3 regions of the Streptomyces sp. NBC_00996 genome follow, and region 1 is predicted to be linked to each of the others. Evidence: riboswitches for the same ligand, from Rfam matches in the RefSeq annotation. Region 1 holds a riboswitch; each other region holds the start of a gene.
The links. Region 1 has a riboswitch for cobalamin ahead of OG390_RS11945 (cobalamin biosynthesis protein). Riboswitches for the same ligand answer to the same signal wherever they lie in the genome.

Region 1 (5,514 bases):
CATCGCCGCGTCCATGGGGGAGAGGGCGGCGTCCGACTCGTCCCAGGCACTCTTCGACGAGGTCAGACAGAGCCCTTGCAGGACAGGGATGTCGAGGTCGGCGAGCGCGCCGATGTCCCAGGCCTCCTCGTCGCCCCCCGCGGACGCCTGCGAGGCGTGCGTGCCGCCCGCCGCGAGCACGGTGGCGACCAGCACGTCCGCCGTGTCGAGGATCTCGAACAGGCCCGAGTCGGCGCCGCGCAGCGAACCGCAGTACACGGGAAGGGCATTGACCCCGCGCGCCTCGATCGCGTCGCACAGCGTGTCGACGAAGGCGGTGTTGCCGGACAGCTCGTGCGCCCGGTAGAAGAGCACGCCGACGGTCGGGCGGCCGGCGACCAGGGCAGGCTCGCCGTGCACGCCGTACTCGGGCATCTTCTGCGGCTCGACGAACCCCTCGCCCGTGAGGAGCACCGTGTCGGAGAGGAATCGGGTCAGCTCGGTGAGGTTCTCCGGGCCGCCCTCCACGAGGTACCGCAGCGCCTCTGCGACCACACCGGCCGGCACCGACGACTCGGCCATCAACTCCGCGTCCGGGACGGCCTCTCCGCCGAGCAGCACGGTCGGGATGCCCGACGCCTTGAGCGTGCTCAGGCCGGCCTCCCAGGCGCGCTTGCCGCCGAGCAGCCGTACGACGGCGATGTCCGCGCCCTCGATGAGCCCCGGGAGCTCCTCCGTGACATCCACCCGGGTCGGATTGCCGATCCGGTACGGGGCGCCGCAGGCACGCGCCGCCAGCAGGTCCGTGTCGGCGGTCGACAACAACAACACTGTGCTCATGCGGGCGCTCCCGGTGGAATGAAAGGCAGTCCTGACGGCGCGCCCGACTCGATGAGCCGCCACAGCGCGTCCGTGTCCGCGTGTTCCTCGATCAGATCGCCGAGCCGGTCCAGCTGCTCCTCGCGCAGCGCCGCGAACGACGTGTCGGCGGCCGGCACGAAGCGGCGGCCCGCGGCGGCCGCCACCTCGCGCAGGAAGGCGCGCCGGAATCCGTCCGACTCCAGCGAGCCGTGCCAGTGCGTGCCCCAGACGGCGCCGACCCGGCACCCGTCCAGGCTGTGTCCCCTGGCATCGGAGATGAACGCATCCCCGCCCGTGACGTCGGCGACTCCGTGGTGGATCTCGTACCCCTCGACGCGCTCGCCGAGCGCCTCGCCGACGGGCCGGGCGAGGGTCTTCTCGCGCGCGAACCGCACGCGTACGGGGAGGAGTCCGAGGCCGTCCATCTGGCCTCGGCGGCTTTCGACCTCGTCGTCGATGTGCTCGCCGAGTATCTGGAAGCCACCGCAGATGCCCAGCACGGGCCGTCCCCCGGCGGCTCTGCGCGCGATCGCGTCCGCCAGCCCCCGCTCCCGCAGCCACTCCAGTGCCTTCACCGTCCCCCGGGTTCCCGGTAGGACGACAAGGTCCGCGTCGGCCAGCTCCTCGGCCCGGTCCACGAACCGCACGACGACACCCGGCTCGGCGGCCAGCGCGTCCACGTCCGTGAAGTTGGACATGAGCGGGATCGCGCAGACGGCGACCCGGAGGATGTCCTCGCCGACAGGAGAGGCGACCTCCGACTCCCGGACCGCCCCGCGCAGCGACACCCCCATCCCGTCCTCCTCGTCGATGCCGAGGCCGTGCTGGAAGGGCAGGACACCGTACGAGCGCCGCCCGGTGAGGCCGTGCAGCATCTCGAGCCCGGGCTCCAGCAGGGAGACGTCCCCGCGGAACTTGTTGACGAGGAACCCGGCGACGAGCTCCTGGTCCTCGCGCGACAGCAGCGCGACCGTCCCGAAGAACGAGGCGAACACGCCCCCGCGGTCGATGTCGCCGACGACGAGCACAGGGAGCCGGGCATTCCTGGCGATCCCCATGTTCACGATGTCGGTACGCCGCAGATTGATCTCGGCAGGACTGCCGGCTCCCTCGCAGATCACCGCGTCATACGTGCCCCGCAACTCGGCGAGGCAGTCCAGCACGGTCCCGAGGAGCTGTTCCTGCCGCCCTCCGTGGTAGCCGCGCGCCGACAGCTCCCCCACGGGCTTGCCCATGAGGACGACCTGACTGCTCCGGTCACTCCCCGGCTTGAGGAGTACGGGATTCATGAGCGCGGTGGGCTCCACGCGCGCGGCCTGCGCCTGCATGGCCTGCGCGCGCCCGATCTCGGCGCCCTCACGCGTCACGAACGAATTGAGCGACATGTTCTGCGCCTTGAAGGGCGCGACCTTGACGCCCCGTCGCACCAGCCACCGGCAGACCCCGGCGGTCACGACGCTCTTGCCGGCGTCGGAGGTGGTTCCGGCGATGAGCAGTCCATGACCCGTCATGATGTCGTCCTCCACCGCTGTGTGCCGTCGTTCCGCAGGGCGCTGGGGGTCCCCCCTGGTCGAGCGAGGCCGAGAGCCCGGGGGAGGGTGGGCACAGCCCGCGGCGCCGGGTGCCTCGTCACCCGACCCCACAGCAGAGCCCCCGCCGCACTCGCCCCCAGCGCCAGCCAGCTCACCCGTCGCGACAACCGCACGGCCCGTTCGATGTCGCGCACCGCAACAGCTCGGCCCGCCCCGTTGAGCACGGGCCGATGCTCGACCCGCCCCCCGTAGGAGAGGGTCCCCCCGAGCCGTACCCCGAGCGCCCCCGCGAACGACGCCTCCACGGGCCCCGCGTTGGGACTCGGATGCTTGGGCGCGTCCGTGCGCCAGGCGCGCACGGCCCCGCGCCGGTCGCGTCCCGCGACGGCGGCGAGCACGGCGGTCAACCGTGCGCCCGGCCAGCCCGCGACATCGTCGAGCCGTGCGGAAGCCCACCCGTACCGCCGGTACTTGGGGGACTTGTGCCCGACCATGGCGTCGAGCGTGTTCACGGCACGGAAGGCGACGAGCCCCGGCACGCCGCCGACAGCCCCCCACACCAGGGCGCCCACCACTGCGTCGGAGGTGTTCTCGGCGACGGACTCGACGACCGCTCGCGCGATGCCGTCGCTGTCCAGTGCCTGCGGATCACGCCCGCACAGATGAGGCAGCCGCTCCCGGGCCACCTCGACATCGCCGACCGCGAGCGCGTCGCCGATCGCGCGCGCCTCGCGCCCGAGGGAGGTCCCTCCGACGACGGCCCAAGTGGCGGCGGCGGTCAGTGCGATGGAGGCGGTACGGGATCGACGTACGGAATGACGGGCCAGGGCCGCGAGCCCGGTGGCACCGCCCGCGCACACGACGGTGTGCAGCGCGCCCCACCCGCGGTGGTCCCGCCACAGCACACGCTCCACGGCTCCCGCGGCCCGCCCGAACGCGGCGACCGGATGCCCCCGGCGAGGGTCGCCGAGCAGCAGGTCACCGAGAAGGCCGGCGGCGGCGCCGTACGCGAAGACGCGATCGGCACGCACCGGTTCAGCCGACCGTCAGGTCGGGCACAACTGTCGTTCGCGTACTTCGCGTCGTTCGCACAGAACTTGGGCAGCCGCGCATGGCGTTATGTCCTCACTCAGGGTGTCCACGCCCTGGTTCGACGAGACCGGCGGTGAGAGTTCCTGGCTCCCGGGGACTTACTTCCCCGGTGACAGTGGCGGGACCGCGCCGGACTCACACCGGCTTCCTCTCATGCCGCCGTACTTGGCTCGGGCAGTCCACCACGGGGTTAGAACAGCCGTCAACTTGCTGTTGACCTGGGGCGGAAGAGTGTGCTGAGGCCCACACGGGGCCGGATTGCGTCTGGCCGACCGAATCCGGCCTCTCTGGACTGAAAAGGAGAATTCGGAGAGCGGTAGAGGGCGGTGGAGACCCATCCTCCGGGGGGCCTGTGCCGCTGTGTGCGGCGACGCCAGGGTTTGCGGGGGCGGCCGAATGCCTCCGGGGCACCGACTCTCAAGCGGAGGAGGTCTGCGTGGTCGACGGGGGGCCGTCCGCACGCGTGTGGCGCACCAGCAGTTACCGCCGCATCGCCCCTCCTCGGGCCAATGGCTCAACTGATGCTGAAGTCCCGCGCGGCTTTGTCGATCAGGTCGACCGCCGCCTCACCGTCGAGCGCGCTGTCGGTGAGTTGCGCGAAGCACTCCGGGTAGCGGGCCAGGAGTTCGTGGTCGTCACGGATGGCGAGCTGCCCCGCGGCGTGCTCCACCCACAGCAGGTCGTCGGTGAAAAACCGCGGGGCGGCGCGGCACCAGTGGGTGCCGCGCCGCCCCGCGGACGGAATCGGGAAGAGGATTCGCTTGTGGCGTCAGGCCACGATGATGAAGATCCCGTACGCCACTGCCGCCGCGCACGCCGCGAAGCAGGCGTAGGCGCCGGTGACCGCGAGGGTGGCGGAGCCGCCCCGGGCCGACGCCGACTCGCGCTTCGAGAGGCCGACGATGCCGAGGGTGAAGAGGCCGACGAGGCCCACGGTGGCGAGGAGGCTGACTCCGAAGACGGAGGCGAGGGCTGCCCAGTCGATGTTCATGCTGTTCGTTCCTTACACCGTGGCCGGGCGGGTGGGCTCCGCGTCCGGGGCCGGGATGGTGGTCTTCAGGTCGGTGTCGGCCGTGGCGATCGAACCGGCCGGCGGCGGGGTGACAGCGGCGATCGCCGTGGTGATGACGCCCGCGGGCTCGGCGACGTCGTTCACGTTGTCGACGGTGACCGGCTGGCGGCGCGAGAGGGTCCAGATGACCCCGGCGCCGGCGACGAGCAGCACGCCCGTGGCGACGATGCCCCACGTGCCCTGCTTGGTGAGGAACTCGGCCGAGGCGCCGGCCAGACCGGCGGCCGGCAGCGTCAGGACCCACGCGACGAACATCCGGGTCGCGGTCGACCAGCGGACGACACCGCCCCTGCGGCCCAGGCCGGAGCCCATCACGGCGCCGGAGCAGACCTGGGTGGTGGAGAGGGAGAAGCCGATGTGCGAGGAGGCCAGGATGGCGGTCGCGGCGCTGGTCTGGGCGGCGAAGCCCTGCTGCGGCGCGAGGTCCGTCAGACCCTTGCCCATGGTGCGGATGATGCGCCAGCCGCCCAGGTAGGTGCCGAGCGCGATGGCCGTACCGGCCGAGACGATGACCCAGGTGGGAGGGTTCGAGCCCGGGGCGAGGACGCCTCCGGTGACCAGGGCCAGGGTGATGATGCCCATCGTCTTCTGGGCGTCGTTCGTGCCGTGTGCCAGCGAGACCAGGCCGGCGGAGGCGATCTGGCCCGCGCGGTAGCCCTTGGCGGTGGCCTTCTCCTCGGCGCGGTTGCCGATCCTGTACGTCAGCCGGGTGGCCAGCATCGCGGCGAGTCCGGCCACGATGGGCGCGGCGACCGCGGGTATCAGCACCTTGGTGACAACGGTCGAGCCGTTCACCGACGACCAGCCGGCCGACATGACCGCGGCGCCGATCAGGCCGCCGAAGAGTGCGTGGGAGGAGCTGGAGGGCAGACCCAGAAGCCAGGTCAGCAGATTCCAGAGGATGGCGCCGACGAGCGCCGCGAAGATCACTTCGGTGCGGATGCCCTCTTCGTTGATGATCCCGCCGGAGATCGTCTT
Region 2 (5,514 bases), 800 kb from region 1:
CCTCCACGACGGCCAGGCCCACCAGGCCCGCCGTGTGCAGCGGGGAGAGCTCCACCAGCCACACGCCGTCGGGGTACGCGTCCCGGACCCGGCCCGCGGCCCGCAGCGCGAGCCGGGTCTTGCCGACGCCGCCGACCCCGACGAGACTCACCAGCCGGTCGATCCCGATCCCGGGATCCAACTCGTCGTCCAGCCAGTCGAGTTCGTCCCGCCGCCCGACGAAGCTCCGCGTTTCCGGGGGCAGATTGCCGGACCGTCCACCGGTCGTCTTGTCAGACACGTGGACCAGTCTGTCCGCGTCGCACCCCCGCGATGTCCCGCTCCGGCAACTCGAACAGAGAGGCCGCAACCCTCATCACTTCCGTGCACCTTCCGACGAGATGCGATCAATTTCTCGTCGATGAGGGCGGGAAGGGTGATATTCGGAGATTGTCAGGTGATGGGCGAGAGTGACCAGGGAGGACGGATGGCCGCCAGGGGCGGAGGCGGTGGGGGCGACATGACCACGGGTGGCGAGAGCGGGGGCGCCGACTCGGCTGAGGGCGCGGGTGCCGGGGGCGGCAGCTCGGCCGCGGGGGCCGGTGTCGGGGGCTACAGCTCGACCGCGGGCGCCGGCGTCGGAGACGGCAACTCGACCGCAGGTGCCGGCATCGGAAGCTACAACGCCACCGCGAGCACGGGCCTCGGAGACAGCAACCCAACCGCGGGCAACGGCACCGGAAGCGGCAACTCGGCCACGGACGCCGGCGTCGGAGACGGCAACTCGACCGCGGGAAGGGGTTTCGGGAGCCGCGGCTCGGCCGCGGGCGCCGGCCTCGGAGACGGCGCCCCGGTCACAGGTGCCAAGGGCCGGAGCGACGACCTGAGCGCGGACGTCGGCGTCAGGGACGGCCAGCCGACCGCGGACGCCGATATCGGAGACGTCGACGTGACCCCGGACGTCAGTGTCAAGGACGGCCAGCCGACCGCGGACGCCGATATCGGAGACGTCGACGTGACCCCGGACGTCAGTGTCAAGGACGGCCAGCCGACCGCGGACGCCAATATCGGAGACGTCGACGTGACCGCGGACGTCGGCGTCAGGAGCGGCCAGCCGACCGCGGACGCCGGTGTGGGGGACGGGGACGTGACCGCGGGTGTCGGGCGGCAGGTGCGGTGGCTGGTGCTGGTGCCGCTGGCCGCCTGTCTGGCGATCGCCGTGCCGGATCTGTTCTTCGACCGGGTGCCGCCGCTCATCGTGCTGCTGCTCATCGGCCCGCTGCTGGCCTGCGTCCGGCTGGGCGTCCGGCACACCGTGTTGGCCTGCTGCTGGTCCGCGGTGCTGGGCCTCGCGATGGGGATCGACGACCGCACCGTGCAGACTTTCGCGTTCGCCGTCCACTGGAGCGGCCTGCTGTTCGGCTGCGCGCTCACCGTGTACGCGGCCCGGCAGCGCGAGCGGCTCGTCGCGACGCTCGACCGGGCCCGCGAGGTCGCCCGGATCACCCAGGAGGCGGTCCTGCGGCCCATCTCCCGCACCCTGGGTGGCACTCAGGTGTGCACCCGCTACCACAGCGCCGCCCTCGAGTCGACCGTCGGCGGCGACCTGTACGACGTCGCGGTGACCCCGTTCGGACTGCGTGTCCTCGTCGGCGACGTCCGTGGCCACGGGCTCGACGCCCTCCGGCTGACCGCCGACACGATCGCGGGCTTCCGCGAACTCGCCTACACGGCACCCGACTTGACGGCCCTCACCGCCGGCCTCGACGCACGGCTCGCTCCGGAGCTGGGCCTCGAGGACTTCGTCACCGCCGTGCTCGCCGAGTTCGCGCCCGGCGAGGTGCGACTGGTCAACTGCGGTCACCCGGCGCCCCTGCGCGCCGGCCATCGCATCGAACTCCTCGAACCCCTCGTCACCGCCCCGCCATTGGGACTGTGCCCCGACCCGCGCCAGTACCGTGTACGGCTCCAGCCCGGTGACCGGCTCCTCCTCTACACCGATGGCCTGACCGAGGCCCGCGACCCGGAGGGTGCCCCCTTCCCCCTTCTCGGCGAGGCCGCGCTCGCCCTGCGCGAGCCGCTCCCCGACGAGGCCCTGCACGCCCTGTACGCCCGCCTGATCGCCCACACCGGCTCGGCCCTCACCGACGATCTCGCCCTGGTCCTGTGCCAGCCCATGGAGGCGACGGTCCCCGCGCGTGTGCCGTGAAGTCATGCGCCCGGCGCAGTGCGGTCGCCCCGGCGTGCTGCTCGCCGACGGCACGGCGGGCGACCGACGCCTGCTCTCCCCCGGCTCGGTACGGCAGATGACCACCAACCACCTCACCTCCGCCCAGCGCCAGATCGGGGCACTGTTCATGGAGGGCCAGGGCTGGGGCTACGGCGCCCAGGTCGACATCGAACCCACCGACCCCTGGAACGTCCCGGGCCGCTACGGCTGGACCGGCGGCACCGGCACCACGGCCCACATCGTCCCGTCGACCGGCACCGTCGCCGTCCTGCTCACCCAGGTCGCCATGGAGAACCCGACGCCCACCCCGCTGATGCGGGACTTCTGGCGGCATACCGCTCAGTGAAGCAGCGTCCGGATCAATTCCTCCGCGTCGCCCAGGAGCTGGACCTCGCGCACGCTCATCGTCGGATTGGCCGCCCGGCGCCGTCGCGCCTCGGCGAGACCGTCCTGCGTCACGCCGTGCACGCCCTCCCGGAGCATCGCGGCCAGCGTCTCGCGCGCCACCTCCGCGTGCGGCTCACCGCCGACGGCGACCTGGGCGAGGATCACGGCGGACATGCCCCAGTCCAGGCCGGGCGCGCCCTCCTCGGAGTTGGCCCAGTCGATGACCTTCGGGCCGTCCGGGGTGAGCATCACGTTGTCCGGGTGCAGGTCCAGGTGCAGGACGCGGAGCGCCGGGTCCGCCGAGACCCGGGCGGGCAGCGCGTGCAACCCGCGCAACAGCCGGGCGAGGGTGACGCCCGCCTCCCGCGGGGAGAGCACACCGGCGCCGAACGCCTCCAGCATGGTCGGCCCGGACAGCCGCTCCATCACCAGATCGCTGCGGGTCGCCGCCCGCACCCCCGGCACCGGATACCCGTGCCCGCGCACATGCTCCATCACCACGGCCTCGGCGGTGGCGTCGCCCCACCCCTCCCGGTCCCGCCGCAGTACCCACGCCTCGTCGATCTCGTAGACGTCCGCCGAACGCCCCGAGCCGAGCAGTCTCCCCGTTCGCATGGGCCGACTTTAGGGCCTGTCCCCCGGATTGGCCCGGCATCCGCCCGGGCTCACAGGCGGCCCTCAGGCGCTTTGCTACGGCCCGGTAGAGTGAGCGCGTCGTCATCACACCCGTACGGGGGGAAGCCGGTGCAATTCCGGCGCTGACCCGCAACCGTGAGCCGCCCACCAGGGACGGTGAGCCGGATCGCCGCGCACGGGACGTGACCGGCTCGTGCCACCGGCAACCCGCCGCTGGCCGGCACCGTCGAGGGATACGGAGCCGGAGCCGCCCGGATGCTCCAGCGTGCGCCCGGTGCTGCCCGGCTCCCCGCAGGGAGAGTCATGATTGTTCGCCGCAGCACCGCGGTACTGGCCGCCACCGTCGTCATCGGTACGGCCGTCGCACCGGCAGCCCTCGCCGCCGACGCGTCCCCCTCTCCCTCCCAGGCGATCCCGTCCGGGCTGTACGGCTCCACCGACCCCACCTACGACGGTGTCTGGCGGCAGTCGCTCGCGCTGCTCGCCCAGCACACCGTGGGCGTCAAGCCCGCTGCCAAGGCCGTCGACTGGCTGACCGGACAGCAGTGCGCGAACGGGGCGTTCGCTCCGTACCGCGCCGACGCCACCGCCAAGTGCGATGCCAAGACGATGGTCGACACGAACAGCACGGCCGCAGCCGTACAGGCCCTCGCCGCGCTCGGCGGGCACGACGCCGAGACGGGCAAGGCCGTCGCCTGGCTGAAGTCCGTACAGAACAAGGACGGCGGCTGGGGGTACACCGCGGGCGGGGCGAGTGACGCCAACTCGACGTCCGTGGTGATCGGGGCGTTGACGGCCGTGGGCGAGAAGCCCGCCGATGTCGCCAAGGGCGGCAAGTCGCCGTACGACGCCCTCGTGGCTCTGTCTCTCGCGTGCGGCTCGGACGGTGGCGGCGCGTTCGCCTACCAGCCCGACAAGAAGGGCAAGCTCGCGGCGAACGCGGACGCGACGGCGGCGGGCGTACTCGGCGGTCTGGGCAAGGGGTTCGCGGCGAAGGCCGGCGCGGCGTACGACCGTACGCAGTGCGCCACTACCGACTCCCCCGGACCGCAGGACGCGGCGCAGAACGGCGCCGACTATCTGGCCAAGTCGCTGGAGAAGACCCCTTACCTGAGGTCCGCGCTCGCCGGTGCCAAGGACCAGCCGGACTACGGCAACACGGCGGACGCGGTCGTGGCGCTGTCCGCCGCCGGAGCGACGTCGTTGGCGAAGGAACCCCTCGCCTGGCTGGAGAAGAACTCCGGCGCCTGGGCGGCGAAGGCCGGTCCGGCCGCGTACGCCCAGCTGATCTTCGCCGCCCGTGCGACCGGCACGGATCCGCGTGACTTCGGCGGCGCGGACCTCGTCAAGCAGCTCGGCGCGACCGGTCCGGCGGCGGACGCCTCCGACCACTCGGCCGCCCCGAGCGACGAGAAGAAGAAGGACGACGACAAGGGGCTCGGTGTCTGGTGGATCGTCGGCGTCGGTCTCGTCGCCGGTATCGGCATCGGCTTCCTGATCAGCGGCCGCAACAAGAAGCAGCAGCTGTGAGCCGCCGTCGGACGTCCGCGCCCGTCCTCGCCCTGACCCTGGCCCTGCTGCTCCTCATGCTCGGCGGCGCGGGGCAGGCCCGTGCCGTCGGCTACCGCTACTGGTCCTTCTGGGACCTGACCGGCGGGAAGTGGACGTACGCGACACAGGGGCCGTCGACCGCGCGGCCGTCCGACGGCGACGTCGAGGGGTTCCGCTTCGCGGTGAGCGAGGACTCGCAGGACGCCACGAAGCCGCGCGGGACGGCGGACTTCGCGTCCATATGCGCGAAGACACCCGCCCAGCAGGGCAAGAAGCGCGTGGCCCTGGTCATCGACTTCGGCACGACAGCGGACGCGCCGTCCGGCGAGACGCCACCGGCCGCGCGTACGGCGTGCGCCCGCGTCCCCTCCGACGCCACGACGGCCGACGCCCTCGCGTCGGTCGCGAAACCCCTCCGCTACGACACAAGCGCCCTTCTGTGCGCCATCGCGGGCTACCCGCGCACCGGCTGCGGCGAACAGGTCTCCGCCACGAAGCCGACGGCCGCCGCCCGCCCCCGGGCGACGGCCACCCACCACGGCCCATCGGTCGGCCTGCTCGCGGGCGCCGCCGCGGTGGCCCTGCTGGGCACGGCCGCCATCTGGCAGGCACGCCGCCGCCGGGGCTGAGGCGGGGGTGGGAACGATGACGACGGACGACGACGCACGGGCCGAGGCGCCCACCGCTGCTGCGGAGGCTGCCGCAGCTGCTGCCGCCGAGCAACGACTCGC
Region 3 (5,514 bases), 1.4 Mb from region 1:
CGAGAAGGCCGGCGTCGCCGGCCTCACCGAGAAGGACGCGGCGGCCGGCACCCAGGTGGCCATCTGGCGGTACTCGGACGGCGCCGACGTGGACGCGGTGGACCCGCAGGCGGAGAAGCTGGCGGACTATCTGCACAAGAACGCGCGGAACCTGCCGGAGCCCAAGGCATCCTTGGCTCTCGACCCCGCCGCGGTCTCCGGTCACGCCGGTGAGAAGCTCGGCCCGGTCACGGTGCACACCAACGCGGACAGTGTGACGGTGACGCCGCCCTCGGACGCCACCGCCGGCGGGGTGAAGATCGTCGACAAGAACGACAAGGCGATCACCTCCGCGGCCGACGGCAGCCGGATCTACTTCGACGTGCCGAAGGACGCCGCGGACGGTGCGGCCTCGCTGACCGTGCAGGCGTCCACCACCGTACCGGTCGGTCGCGCCTTCACCTCGGAGACCCGCAGCCAGACACAGATCCTCGCGGGCTCCAGCGAGTCGACGGTCTCCGCGTCGGCGACCGCGAACTGGGCCGAGAAGGGCGCGATACCGGCCCTGTCCGCCAAGAAGAACTGCGCCAAGGGCGGCGTGGACATCACGGCGGCCAACGCGGGCGACGAGGCGTTCACCTTCGAGCTGATGGGGATCGAGCACACCATCGAGGCGGGCACGTCCCAGACGGTGACCATCCCGCTGCAGGAGGACCAGGCCTACGACTTCACGATCACCGGTCCGAACGGCTTCTCGAAGCGATTCAAGGGCGTTCTCGACTGCAAGACCCAGGGCAGTACGAGCGACATCTCGACCCAGACGGTCAGTGAGCCGAGCCCGGCGACGGTGGGCGGCACCTCCACCGGAGGCACTGACCTCGCCGAGACCGGCGGTTCCAGCACGACCCCGATCATCGCGGGCATAGCGATCGCCCTCGTGGTGATCGGCGGCGGGGCGGTTGTCTTCGTCCGCAAGAAGCAGACACGGGTCCAGGACTGAACAACACAGCACCTTGGCAACTCAACAGTGAGTGACCGCAACACGGTGACTCCGTGAGTCCGCGGCCCCGGCAAGCCCCCCAGGCATCCGGGGCCGCACCCATTCTGGGCTCCGCCGTCCGGGGCGGCTCACCCCTTGTCGGACGCGCAGTGTTCGAGGAGTTCGGCGGTCGGGCCGTCGGTCACCCGGTAGCGCACGACCCGCCCGTCCTTGTCGCCCTCGACCACCCCGGCGGTGCGGAGCAGACGCAGGGCCTGGGAGACGGCGGGGTCGTTCATGCCGGTCGCGATGGCGAGGTCGGAGACGGCGAGGGGGCCGGCCCGGTGCAGGGCCAGCAGAAGGGCGAGGCGACGCGGGTCGGCAAGGAGCGAGAAGCGGTCGGCCCAGGTGCGCACGTGCCCGGGCTCACCGATGGCGGCGATGGCGTCGCAGACCCGGTGGCCGTCGATGGTCCGGCGGTCGGCGCGCTCGGCGGGGACGAGGTGCATGAGGTCATCTTGGCAGGCGACCCCATGTGATCTTCAATACCTGCGTAGGTGTGCAGCTGTGCAGGGGAGCCCGTCCGACCCTAGGGTTGGTGGGCCGTGGTGTTCGGGAAGACCGGTGACGGCCCCTCAGGGGCCCAGGCCGGAGCGGCCCTCGCCACTGTGATCGGGGAGTTCCCGTCCCGTGCCGCCCTCTGGCGGCGCCACTGGCCGCAAGGCCGGGAAGGTAGGGGCGGGCACGTGCACCCGTAAGCCAGGAGACCGGCCACGGCATCTCACGAACTGATCCACGAGGTGCTGGAGCGTGACCGTATGAGCCTGCCCGCGCAGTCGTCCCCCGCCACCGGGTTCCGGTGGCGCCGCGAGGACACCGTCCGAACCGCTGTGCTCCTGGCCGTGATCGCGGCGTTGCACGTCGTCGCGTTCGGCATCCTGTTCCTGCTCGTCGTGCCGGAGCACTACGAGGTCGGATCCAAGGCGTTCGGCATCGGCCTCGGCGTGACCGCCTACACCCTGGGCATGCGGCATGCCTTCGACGCGGACCACATCGCCGCTATCGACAACACCACTCGCAAACTGATGGCCGACGGGAAGCGACCGGTGTCGGTGGGCTTCTGGTTCGCGCTCGGGCACTCCAGCGTGGTGGTCCTGCTCGCCGCGCTCATCGCCGGAGGCACCCAACTGGCCGGGCGCATCATGAACGAGGACTCCAGCACGCACCAGATGCTCGGCGTCATGGGTACCACGGTCTCCGGGTCCTTCCTCTACCTGATCGCCGCCCTCAACCTCGTCGCGCTGATCGGCATCCTGCGGGTCTTCCGGGCGATGCGGGCGGGGACGTACAACGAGGAGGAACTCGAACAGCACCTGGATTCCCGTGGGTTCATGAACCGCATTCTCGGCCGCTTCACGAAGTCCATCACGCGGCCGGGGCAGATGTTCCCGCTGGGCTTTCTCTTCGGGCTCGGCTTCGACACCGCCACCGAGGTCACGCTGATGGTGATGGCGGGCAGCGGCGCGGCGGCCGGACTGCCCTGGTACGCCATCCTGTGCCTACCGCTGCTGTTCGCGGCGGGGATGAGCCTGTTCGACACGCTGGACGGCACGTTCATGAACTTCGCCTACCAGTGGGCCTTCTCCAACCCGGTGCGCAAGGTCTTCTACAACCTCACCATCACCGGCCTGTCCATCGCGGTGGCCTTCTTCATCGGCACGATCGAGCTGGTGGGCGTGCTGCACGACAAACTCGACCTGCGCGACGACGTGACCGGCTGGATAGCGGGGCTCGACCTGGACAACGTCGGGTACATCATCGTCGGCCTGTTCGTGGTCGTCTGGGCCGCGGCGGTGGCGTACTGGCGACTGGCCAAGGTCGAGCAGCGGTGGGCGGTCCGCCCCGCCGAAGGGAGTTGAGAGCGGCGGGGCGGCAGCCGCCCGTCGACTGGGTGGCAGCCGCCCCCGTTTCCCCTGCTAGGAGCGGGCGCTGCGGCCTCGCGCGAGGGCGAATCCGGCCGCGGCCAGGCCGAGCACGCCCACGATCAAGCCGGCGATGCCGAGGCCGCGAGCGGTCGAGTCACTGCTCTTGCTGCTCGCGGTCGAGCTCTTGGCATCCGATCCCGAACTCGACGACGAGGGAGCGCCGGAAGTTGCCCCGGAGGAATCCTCCCCCGTCGCCTTGGCGGTCAGCGTGAGCACCGGCGCCGGGTTCTCCGGCTCCTCGCCGCCCTTCGGTGTCTCCTCGATCCACCGGACGACATTGCCGTCCGAATAGGTCTGCAGCGTCTTGAACTCCAGCTGACCCGTGTCGTCGGGAAGTTGGCCGAAGGCGACGTTGAAGTCCTGGAACTCGCCGTGTCGGATCCGACCGCCGGTCCAGGTGATCTCGGAGACGGCGTCGGTGATCGTGCCGTCGTCGGTCTTGATGGGCGTCTTGAGCTTGGTGGTCGTCACCTTCGCGGTCCAGCCGGACTGCGGAGTGACCAGGACACCCAGGACCGGGTGATCGGTGGGCAGGAAGACCTGCACCTTCGTGGTGCTGGCGGTGTCCTCCTCGTTGGGGACGCGGAAGGTCAGCACGCCGTCCGTGGCGCCCTTGGCGTAGCTCTCGGGGTGGACCGTCACATGCGCGAAGGCCGCGCCCGCGGCGGTCAGGACTCCGGCCGTGGTGAGGGCGGCGACGAGGCCGGCTCGGCGCAGGGTGGTGCTTGTCGGGGACATCAGGGAACTCCGTACTGGTGTGGATGCGGTCAGGGCGTGTACGCGAGCCCGGCCGGCGGTCCCCGACGGGAGACGGCGTGCCGCAGCAGCACCTGCCGCGGCGGCCATGTCTCCAAGGCATTCCGGCGTACGACGTCCTGATGGGCCCGTACGGGAGACGGTCCCGTCCTCACCCGCCACCATGCCGCGAGCGCCGGGACGAGCGCCACGGCCCACCGCAGCAGGGACCACAACGCGGCCTCGCCGCGCCGCAGCCACCAGGTCGCCAGCAGCGCGGCAGTCGCATGCGCGGCCGTGGCGTGGGGCGTCAGGGCGTGTGCGTGGGCGTGCATCATGTGCGCCCCGTGCATGTTCATCGGCATACGCGGGCGGGCAGCCTCGAACCCGAGGTGGAGTCCGGCCTGCGCGGCCAGCATTCCGCCACCGATGCCGAGCAGCGACCGTTCCCGGCCGCCCAGCAGAATGCCGCCCGCGAAGACGGCGAGGACCCCAGCACCGTCCGCCCGCAGCGGCGGCCCCTCCCCTGTCGCCAGCCCGTGGCCGCCGGCAGCCAGCAGCACGCACAGCACGGCGAACACCGCCGCGCGCAAGCTCCGTACTGCCAGGGACGCACTCATGGAGCCCAGATACTGCCACGGGGAGCGAGGGGCCGCCGCCGCTTCCCCCGGAGCCGACTCGTCCCCGGCGGCCCAAGTGCGCTTTCCTGGCTCGGGTAGGGTCCGACTGAGCGTGGGAGGGACCTGACATGCAACTTCGCTGTGCCGTGCTGGACGACTTTCAGGGCGTGGCGACCGAGATGGCGGACTGGTCGCCGATCGCGGACGAGGTGGAGGTCCTCAGCTTCGGCGACCACTTCACGGACGAAGACACTCTGGCCGACGCGCTCGCGGACTTCGACATCGTCGTCACCCTGCGCGAGCGGGTGCCCTTCTCTGCCTCGCTGCTGGCCCGACTGCCGCGGCTGAGGCTGCTGATCGCCTCCGGAATGCGCAACACCGTGATCGACTACGCGGCTGCCGAGGCGCACGGCGTGACCGTGTGTGGCACCCCGAGTTCCTCGACGCCTCCGGTCGAGCTGACCTGGGCGCTGCTGCTCGGCCTCGCGCGGGGCATCGTCAGGGAGAGCAACGCGCTGCGGACGGGTGGCCCCTGGCAGAGCACCGTCGGCGCCGATCTGCACGGCCGCCGGCTCGGTCTGCTCGGCCTCGGGAAGATCGGCGGCAGGGTGGCACAGGTCGGCCTCGCCTTCGGCATGCGGGTCTGCGCGTGGAGTCAGAACCTCACCAAGGAGCGCGCCGAGGAGGTGGGGGTGGAACTGGCTGCCTCCAAGGAGGAGTTGCTCGCCGGCAGCGACTTCGTCTCCGTCCACCTCGGGCTCGGCGACCGCACCAAGGGCCTGATCGGCGCCACCGAGCTGGCCCTCCTCAAGCCGACCGCCTACCTCGTCAACACCTCGCGGGCGGCGATCGTCGACCAGGACGCGCTGCTCGCCGCGCTGCGCGGCGGCCGGATCGCCGGAGCGGGCGTCGACGTGTTCGACATCGAGCCGCTCCCCGCCGACCACCCGACTCGCTCGGCCCCGCGCCTGCTGGCCACCCCACACCTCGGCTATGTGTCGCGGGCCAACTACGAGACGTACTACAGCGCGGCGGTCGAGGACATCCAGGCCTTCCTGGCGGGCACACCCATACGCCGCCTCGGCTGAACGCCTGGGCATCCCGTTCGCCACCTCGACCGAGCGCCTCGGCGTCCGCCCCGCCACTTCGACCGAGCGCCTCGGCGTCCGCCCCGCCACTTCGACCGAGCGCCTCGGCGTCCGCCCCGCTACCTCGA

Region 2: another riboswitch for cobalamin. It lies ahead of OG390_RS15585 (prenyltransferase/squalene oxidase repeat-containing protein); the one in region 1 lies ahead of OG390_RS11945 (cobalamin biosynthesis protein).
Region 3: another riboswitch for cobalamin. It lies ahead of OG390_RS18535 (HoxN/HupN/NixA family nickel/cobalt transporter); the one in region 1 lies ahead of OG390_RS11945 (cobalamin biosynthesis protein).

What each region holds. Positions count from the first base shown of each region.
Region 1 covers NZ_CP108723.1:2,499,752-2,505,265, reverse strand. Annotated here, with positions in the region: gene cobN (cobaltochelatase subunit CobN) at 1-819, opposite strand, end outside; gene OG390_RS11950 (cobyric acid synthase) at 816-2,351, opposite strand; gene OG390_RS11945 (cobalamin biosynthesis protein) at 2,348-3,403, opposite strand; cobalamin riboswitch at 3,521-3,664, opposite strand; gene OG390_RS11940 (hypothetical protein) at 3,979-4,134, opposite strand; gene OG390_RS11935 (hypothetical protein) at 4,234-4,455, opposite strand; gene OG390_RS11930 (anion permease) at 4,468-5,514, opposite strand, start outside.
Region 2 covers NZ_CP108723.1:3,297,526-3,303,039, forward strand. Annotated here, with positions in the region: gene OG390_RS15565 (ATP-binding protein) at 1-280, opposite strand, end outside; gene OG390_RS15570 (PP2C family protein-serine/threonine phosphatase) at 467-2,188, shown strand; partial or broken gene OG390_RS15575 (serine hydrolase) at 2,223-2,555, shown strand; gene OG390_RS15580 (phosphotransferase) at 2,549-3,211, opposite strand; cobalamin riboswitch at 3,291-3,424, shown strand; gene OG390_RS15585 (prenyltransferase/squalene oxidase repeat-containing protein) at 3,536-4,762, shown strand; gene OG390_RS15590 (SCO2322 family protein) at 4,819-5,412, shown strand.
Region 3 covers NZ_CP108723.1:3,920,466-3,925,979, forward strand. Annotated here, with positions in the region: gene OG390_RS18525 (Cys-Gln thioester bond-forming surface protein) at 1-979, shown strand, start outside; gene OG390_RS18530 (winged helix-turn-helix domain-containing protein) at 1,108-1,467, opposite strand; cobalamin riboswitch at 1,548-1,749, shown strand; gene OG390_RS18535 (HoxN/HupN/NixA family nickel/cobalt transporter) at 1,777-2,877, shown strand; gene OG390_RS18540 (YcnI family protein) at 2,935-3,681, opposite strand; gene OG390_RS18545 (hypothetical protein) at 3,711-4,298, opposite strand; gene OG390_RS18550 (D-2-hydroxyacid dehydrogenase family protein) at 4,427-5,386, shown strand.